Regions from separate parts of the Bacillus sp. AFS017336 genome, predicted to be linked through region 1. Evidence: a T-box and tRNA genes for the amino acid it is inferred to sense, from the RefSeq annotation. Region 1 holds a T-box; the other holds one or more tRNA genes.

Region 1 (4,438 bases):
AAATCTCCATCTAAAACAACCCCAGCTGGATTTCCTTTATTAGGTATTTTACTAAAGGCATCATAGTGATATACAGTAATGTTTTTCATTTTTCCACCTCAATTAGTTACTATTATTCATTAATTATATATTTTCTGACATCAATCGAAAAATAGAAAGTCCTTTTAAAGAAATATTAGTTGCATGTATGACCTTCGTTTAGTTCAACTGCAAATAAAATAAATTAAAAAGTTGTAAATCTATGATTATAAATTTTCCCAATATTTTTAATGTTAATATTTTGATAAAATGTAATTAGACTTACAACTATTGGAGGAATATATGTCATTATTCATTACAGCTTTCGGTATAAAGTTTCTAGCATGTATTTTGTTTACGCTAATCTGCTTCTTAATTGCATGGCCTGTAGGATTGTATTTTAAATACAAAGATGCTCAAAAAATGAAAGAAGTATTACGCGATCAGCCACTTAATAGACGAAAATACTGGTTAAAGCAATTTTTAAAGTTAAGTTTATCGATTTTGGTTTTTTATGTTGTCTCTTTTATCATTGCACTTTATTTTGAGATGTCTTTCTCATCAACAGCACCATTTGTTGGACTTTTCTCTCTATTAATCATGCTTTATATTAAATTCGCCCCACGCACAACTGGTGAAGTAACACCTGATGTTGATGGTTGGTATAAAACATCTATTATCGTCGACCCTGATGAATATTTTACGTCAACTGGTGCAACAATTATTTTTGGATCATTTATTTTTACTGCTTTTGAATTTATAAGTGTTCTTTATTAAAAACTTTAAATGATTAATCTGGAAGAAGAGCATTACTGCTCTTCTTTTCCTTCATATAGTAGATTCATTTATAAGTCTCTCTAGTTCCTCATCTATTCTGCTAATATCAATTCTTTCAAAAAGAGGTTTCACATCGTTAAGTTTTATTAAATTAGAAGATATTTCATTCCATTCAAAGCTTGGTATATTTAGCATATCTTTTATTTCATTACTAGAAAACGGTAGGAATGGATGCAAAATTTGCGCTAAATTGGTAATTGTATATATACAACTCGCCATTGTATTATGACACTCTACAGGACTCTCTTTGACTTGCTTCCAAGGCTGAGTTTCATCAAAGTATTTGTTTGCAGATCGGATAAACTCAAAAATTTCTTCTAGTGCTTTTTTGAAATTAGTCGCTTCAATATGTGAGCCTACAATCTTGTATAGTCTTGTAATCCCTAAACGAATTGTTTTGTCTATTTCTCCCTCTGGGACTTCTCCATTATAGTATTTTTCAATAAACTTTAATGTGCGGTTTATAAAATTACCATATGCTCCAAGCAATTCACTATTATGACTGTATATGAATTCCCTCCAAGAAAAATCAGTGTCACGATTTTCCGGTGCTTTCATTGTTAAAAAATACCGGATTGAATCTGGGTGATATTTTTGGATTATATCTGGGACCCACACTGCCCAGTTTTTACTAGTAGATAATTTTTTCTTCTCAAGTGTTAGATATTCATTAGAAACGATATGGGTTGGAAGCGCCTCTTTCTTAAGACCAATTAAAATTGATGGCCAAATGATTGTATGGAATGGAATATTGTCTTTTCCGTGAATATAATAAGATCTTGTTTCTTTATTCCAAAAGTTTGCATCAACTTTATTGGTTATACTTGCCCATTGTTTACTTGCTGAATAATATCCAGACACTGCTTCGATCCACACATAAATTTTCTTCTGTTCATATCCTTTAACTGGTACGCTTACCCCGTTTGGTAAATCTCTCGAAACGGCTCGGTCATGGAGTCCTTCGTTTAAATATCGCTCAGTTAATTGGATCGCATTTGAACGCCAGTTTCCGTTTTCTTTAGAAAAATTATAATATTCCTTTAGTTCATTTTGTAATTTGCTTAATGAAAAATAAAAATGCTCAGTCGTTTTAACAGATGGAGGATTGCCACATAATTTGCATGTTTTATTTAATAAATCTAAAGGATCTAAAATCGCAGAGCAAAAATCACACTGATCTCCACGAGCATGCTGACCACAATTTGGACAAGTTCCTTCTACATATCGGTCTGGGAGAAACTGTTGATATTCTTCACAATAGCATTGTTCAATCTCCTTTTTATAAATTAATCCACTTTGCAATAAATTTAGAAAAATGTCTTGAACGGTTGTATGATGATGTTCTGCGTCCGTTCTTGTATAACAATCATAGGTAAATCCCAATGTTCTAAAATTATTTTCGAATTCATTATGGTAACGATCTGCAATTTCTTTATAAGTCACATTTTCTTGTTTTGCTTTAATTGCAATTGGTGTTCCATTACAGTCACTTCCTGAAACATACAACACATTCGCCTTTTTTAATCGATAATATCGAGCTAAAATATCACCTGGTAATAAAGCAGCGATATGACCTAAATGCAAGGAACCATTTGCATAAGGCCAAGCTCCACCAATAAAAATATCCATATATAATTCCTCCTAATGTTTATAAAATACAAAAAACCTCGCCCCTATCTTTAACAGATAAGGACGAGGTTTAAAATCCACGTGGTACCACCTTAGTTCACAACGTATTTGCATACGATTGTCTTTACAAGTACGAGCATAGTTGCTGATACTGTGACTTTGATAACAAGTGCCAACTCTTGTCGTAGCCTACTAGTAATTAGTTTACGTTCAGTACGAAGCTCCGAGGCCATTTTTCAAATGAGTATTCATGCTTCTTTTCAGCTACCAAAGCTCTCTGTAAAAAATAACTTCATTTTATTTTTCCTCTTCATTGCCTATATTTAGATTTTAAAAAGATTTTATATAAAATATATTGAAAAGTCAAACTATTTATAAGGAATGATCAGTTTCTATCTATATCATATTTGATGCAGATTAAAAGTTGATTCATTTACTAAGTTTTTTGTCGAAACAATCATTATTATGTGTGAAGGGATTTTAAAATGAAAGTTAAATATATTCAATAATCAATGTTTTAGGAGGAGAAATCATGTCTAACTGGAAGACTGCATTATTTGAATTACAAAAAACAGATATGTCATTTTCGACGTTTAAAGAGGTAAAAGCTGAGCACTTAGATTTCAATAATGTAAGCTTGGCTAATTCAAAATTTACAAATGCCAATATGAGAAATTTAGAATTGAATGATGTGAATTTATTTGGTACCCAAATATCAGATGTCAATTTATCTAATTCGAAAATACAAAATGGTAATTTAAGAGATTTAGTCATTGATCATGTTCATTTAGCTGGCACAAGCTTTCGTAATATTGTTGTTCCTGAAGATCTTAATCATGATAATCAATCAAATTCTATTAAATTTGAAAAATGCAATCTAACAAATACCCAGTTTACTGACTGTGATTTGAGTAATATCGAAATTAGTAATTGTAAACTGACTGGGATGAAAATAAATGGAATCTTAATTGAAGATTTACTAAATAGTTTTAGCGAAAGAAAATAATTTTTTCTATATTAAAAGAGGCTATCTCAAAAGTTCATCAACTTTAGAGATAGCCCTTTTTTTTCTTTATTTAATGGTCGTCCAGAACGACATTTCTGTTGGTATTTCCTGTTAGCTGCGCCTCGAACATATCAATTATATGCATAAACCGATCCGCTTCTCTAAATACATGATCTGCAAGTAGTGGATGAATAATACTCTTAATTCGGCAAGCTTCAATTAAATCGCGAGCAGTTTTCTTAAACTCTCTAAGCGATTTAACTGAAACACGGTTTTCATTAAGGAATTGGTCAAGTATCGGAACGGTTTCCGATTGCGGTCTCATTGATTCTAAGTCCACAGCCTGGTATAAAAGTTGGTCAAAATCATGGCTAAATTCTCTAGCTTGATCAACTAATTTTCTTTCTGACGGATCTAAAAGATGTCCGATAAATTTTGCATGGTCTGCCATAATTCTTAAAAAGAAAACATTCTCTTGTATAATTGCAGCTGGTAGCGGCTGAAGTTGACCATTATTCAATTCGGTTAAGCGATTTGCAAAATATGCTGCTTCTCTACTAGTATGATCAACTAATAAAGGAAAGTTATTACCAGTTATTTTACAAGTAAGAAGTAAATTAAGAATTTTTCTCTTATATGCCCAAATCATTGAAGCTGACTGATGCACCTCATTATTAAACTGTTTAATTTGCTGAGGATCCGTTTGCACTGAAAATGATTGTGCTTTATTTCCAATCGTATCGAACACATTATAAAAATGGTCTGCCTCTTGGATTAACTCTGTATCATCACAATTGAACCCTAGTTTAAGAAAAAGGGAATGCTCTTTCATGATCCTCGACCAAAACAGTATCTCATCCAAGGACCTCGCTACAAACGCATCTGACATCAGGACCCCTCCTAACTCTATTTCACTTCCCTTTCTAATATATTGATATTTAAATGAAA
Region 2 (4,438 bases), on a different contig from region 1:
GCAATTAACTTTTGACACTCTCCATATTCATTTTCAAAAGGAATTAAAATATCAATATCAATGTTTCCTTGTTCTAGGTTATAGATTTCAACTTGGCTAACATCAATACCAAAGTTTAATAAAGCCTGTAGAATTTGATCCTCTTGCAATTGATGATTCTCTTTTTCTCGTTGAATCTCTTTTGCAAAATCAACCATTACTTTCGATACCCCACGCAATTGCTCTGCTACTAATCTTCTGCTCTCCTGAACTTGTTTTTTTAGTCTTTGGTTTGCACGGAAATAGAAAACCTCTTGCTTCATTAAATCCGCCATTTTAGAGGAACGCTGGCAATATTTTTCCCATTCTCTCATAAATTGACCGTTCTTAATAAGCTGATCCTTTTCTACTAAATGCATCATATTCTCCATGTATTGATATGTTCGGTCTCCATTATTAGACCAACAATGATCTTTTTTCATACAACTACTACAGCATTTATTGGAAATGCTACAAATAAATAGTTCTTCATCAGTCAATTCGTCCTCAATTTGTGCAAATTGACTAGGCTGTGAAAAGCTCGCAGACAATGCTTCAAACACATTTGAGAATTGTGTAATACGATTAGCAGTCAAATCTCTGATTTTACGTAAATATTGCTGCTGATCTGTAGAATGCTCCTCTGTTCCCGGGACTAGTTTAGCTAATTGCTTTAATAGGAAAGATGGCGTTAGTAAGAATAATACAATCGCAATGACAGATTCAATAATTGAAAAGATAATATCAGACTGCTTTTCTGCATAGAAACTTATTAAGCATGTCCCAATTAATAGTCCAGCCGCTGCACCTAATCTCTTACCTTCTTTTAATAAGCCTCCTAGCAATCCAGAGAATGCTAATAAGCTCATTTGGTATAAGCTTGAAACACTTGCTAGACTTAATATTAGGCCCGTTACAACTCCTACTGTACACCCTACCGTTCCTCCCGCTACGAAGGCAAATAGTAAAACAATATATCTAGTAACGATATGCTGAATTGATAAATCTTGAATATACCAGTCAGTTGTCCCCGTCACAACTGAAGCTAAAAGAATAACTAAACACACGATTTCTTCAACACCTAAAAGCTGTTTTCTCTTAGGAATCGCTAGTAAAGGTACACTTTGGAAAAAGATCATTGTTAGGATAAAACTTAATCCTGCTTCCACAGAAGCCATTAATACATCATACATTAGTACTTCTTGTTGGAAAGCATATGCGATTAATAAGTGACTAATAAATACTGATAAAAATACTTGAAAAGGTACTAGACCTATATAATGTCGTTTAACTCTAGCAAAGAATATGTTGAGGATAAAAAATAAGATAACAGTGGCAAAAGCATAACTAACCGTTTCAATCGACACCGTTAGTGAACCAACCATAAGAGCGACAAACGCTACTCCCGTCCGTTCTCTTTTCATCATATAAACAGAAGCAAAAAACGGTAAGACAAACGGAAGAATATGCGATAAGATCAACGCTCTCCCTAATAAAAATCCCGTTAAAAAGATTAGAAGACCCCAATCAAAAAATGCTTTTTCTAGTTTAGTCTTGATTGATTTAGAAGATTGCCGAAAAACTGATTGAAACCCGTTAGTAGGGACCAAGCTAGCCGAAGAATTTGAAGATCCTCTTTCCAGTTTCGTCATATTTCCACCTCATCCGATTTGGTTTATTGAACATATTTTAACTTGTCCATTTGAAGGAATATGTCAAAATGACAAAGGTAAAAAAAAGTTTTCTTCGACGGAAAAAGCTTTTACGTACAACTGTTTTACAAAATATGAGTAAAGCTAGCAGCATAATTTCTCTAATAGGGTAAAAGAAACGCAATTATTAAATTTTATGTCAATCGAAATGTGGGATAGAAAGGTTTAAGAGCGAAAGTGGCAGTTTTTAAGAACTAGTAAGGTCAGGATTAAAAATCAGGTTAAGGGCGGGAATAGATTTAAATAGTTTAGATCTGGAAAGCTTAATTGATTTGAGATTCTTTTTTAGAAGTTAAGTGGGAGTGAAAAGAAAAAAACGCCTAGCCTCTTTTAAAGAGACCAGGCGTTTTTGATGATGACCCGTACGGGACTCGAACCCGTGTTACCGCCGTGAAAGGGCGGTGTCTTAACCGCTTGACCAACGGGCCGTCAAAGGGAATGGTAGCGGCGGAGGGAGTCGAACCCCCGACCTCACGGGTATGAACCGTACGCTCTAGCCAGCTGAGCTACACCGCCATTATCTTTAAACGACAAGATTTATCTTACCATGGTACCAATCGACCGTCAACAGTTTTTTCATATTTTATTTTATAGTTTTTTTCATACAAAAAACGCACCCATTAAGAGTGCGTGTTCTATATAAGCATTTATGTCCAAGCAAGGTAGTAAATTAACCTCGACGAGCTCCACGGCCACCACGCTTAGATTCTGTGTTGCGTTTTAAAGAAGCTAGACGATCTTCACTGTCTTTTAAAAATTTACTCATTTTTTGATCAAATGTTTCTTTGACTGGACGTTGATCTGAACGGTTTTGACTTCTACCACGATTTCCACCATTGTTTCCTCCATATGAAGGTCTGCTAGTGCGAGGTCTTTGCTCACGTTCTCCCTCTTTAACCGGTGGACGTTCTTTTGCTTTTTTAATTGAAAGGCCGATTTTACCGTCTTTCTCAACATTGATTACTTTTACTTCGACTTCATCGCCAACTTTTAAATGTTCGTTAATATCTTTAACATAGTTGTCAGCTACTTCACTAATGTGAACAAGTCCAGTTACTCCTTCTGGTAGCTCTACAAAAGCACCAAAATTTGTAATACCTGTAACTTTCCCACTAACTTTGCTGCCTACCTCAATTGACATAAAAAAAATGCTCCTCCTTAAAATGTTTAACTGGATTTACTATATTATATAAAATTATAAAAACAAGTGTCAATGAAACGATAATTACTTAATATTTGGGAAAATTATTTCTCCTTTTTTAGAAAAAAATAAGTTTTTCCTAGCAAGCTCAATAATATATTGATCATCGTTCAATTGGTCAATCATACGTTTTGAATCTTCTACCGTATCTTTTGTCTTCTTTAAATCAGCCTTTGCTAGTTTTAATTGCTTTACTTTAGAAGAATAAACGTGCTGCTGCGCTACGTAGTGAGATTGTAATAAAAAGTATACTGGCACTGTTAAAAAACAAAATAATGACATACGTATTAAAAACTTTTTAAAACTTCTTCTCTTAGGTTTCATCCCCTGTTCTTCAACTAAAGTAATATTTTGTTTATCCTGAACTTGTCTACTTAGGTCCAACTGTCTCGCATGTTCCACCTATCTCTTCCTCCTATCTAAAAAATCTTTTACTTTTTTAATAGTAGTAAGGAAGATATTCTTGAATTTTCCGAAAACTCCTTTAAATTGTATTAAATAGTTTTTGACTCGTTTTGGCACAAAAAACCAACATACTCTGCCGAAAAACAAAAGAATAGATAAGACAACGTTGTAAAGTAATCGGATCAGTCGAATAAGGAGACCATAAATAAACAAAAGTATCACGATTATTAACTGAATAATACCCTTTATAGGTTTAAAAATAAATATTATGATTAATTTTACTATAATGCGGTAGATTCTAATAACTAGTTGAATAATAAATTCTAAAACTTTTTTATAAATAGTTCGCAGTAGACTTTGGTATGCTGCATAACCGCATAGTAGAGCTAACAGGAGATAAAACCTTAGTGCACCTTCGTTAACTAAGTATAAAACATAAAAAACTAGTAGAGCCTGAAATACCCAAAATAAAATATCGGTAGCGAACACGATCAGTCGATTACGAGTACCTCGATATAAAAAACGATGGTATGTATCTAGTGCCATACCAAGATAAGCACCCATACCGACCATCGCTATCATTGAGTAGAACTGAACGTTTAAGCTCATTTAAATAGCTTGCTAAAGATCCCTTTAGCTTTCCCTGAGTTGTACTCGTCAATATAACAAAGTTCATTAATTTTTCCCTTTATAGCTACATGACCTTTTTCTACATCGAGGTTTTTCATTTGTAAATTATGACCTTTAATATGCAAAAAGCCTAAAGCTGTTTCTAAAAGGAATTCTTCACTATCAAAGCTCTCTACCTGCTTAACTCCAGTGATTTCAAGATATCTTCTACTTTTTAAGGACAAATCCTGCTCGATTATTTGGCTTGTATTTTTCGCATTTAAGTCATACGGATTATTCATACTAGTCCCTCCATTTACATAAACTGTATCGCTTTACAACAAGTTCTTAATACAGTGTTATTTGTACAAGTATATGAAGGGACAACTTTTTTAGAACAAGCTATCTGACAGTTTTTCCTCGCTTATGATTGTATACATTGCATCTGCTTCTTCTTTTCGTACAGTTTCCTTAAGTAGATTGATCTTTGCCG

The links. A T-box is a leader RNA that pairs with one kind of tRNA and senses whether it is charged. The one in region 1 lies ahead of metG (methionine--tRNA ligase), so its partner is inferred to be a tRNA-Met.
Region 2: it encodes a tRNA-Met, which carries the amino acid that the T-box ahead of metG (methionine--tRNA ligase) is inferred to sense. The anticodon was not compared.

Annotation. Positions count from the first base shown of each region.
Region 1 is NZ_NUCO01000015.1:105,318-109,755, reverse strand. Features, by position in the region: gene CN601_RS07620 (PhzF family phenazine biosynthesis protein) at 1-89, opposite strand, end outside; gene CN601_RS07615 (hypothetical protein) at 322-795, shown strand; gene metG (methionine--tRNA ligase) at 847-2,484, opposite strand; T-box leader at 2,541-2,807, opposite strand; gene CN601_RS07605 (pentapeptide repeat-containing protein) at 3,017-3,490, shown strand; gene CN601_RS07600 (DUF2935 domain-containing protein) at 3,561-4,379, opposite strand.
Region 2 is NZ_NUCO01000023.1:30,917-35,354, reverse strand. Features, by position in the region: gene spoIIE (stage II sporulation protein E) at 1-1,670, opposite strand, end outside; tRNA gene CN601_RS14235 (tRNA-Glu) at 2,087-2,158, opposite strand; tRNA gene CN601_RS14230 (tRNA-Met) at 2,170-2,246, opposite strand; gene CN601_RS14225 (S1 domain-containing RNA-binding protein) at 2,401-2,871, opposite strand; gene CN601_RS14220 (FtsB family cell division protein) at 2,956-3,333, opposite strand; gene yabQ (spore cortex biosynthesis protein YabQ) at 3,334-3,945, opposite strand; gene yabP (sporulation protein YabP) at 3,942-4,247, opposite strand; gene CN601_RS14205 (RNA-binding S4 domain-containing protein) at 4,338-4,438, opposite strand, start outside.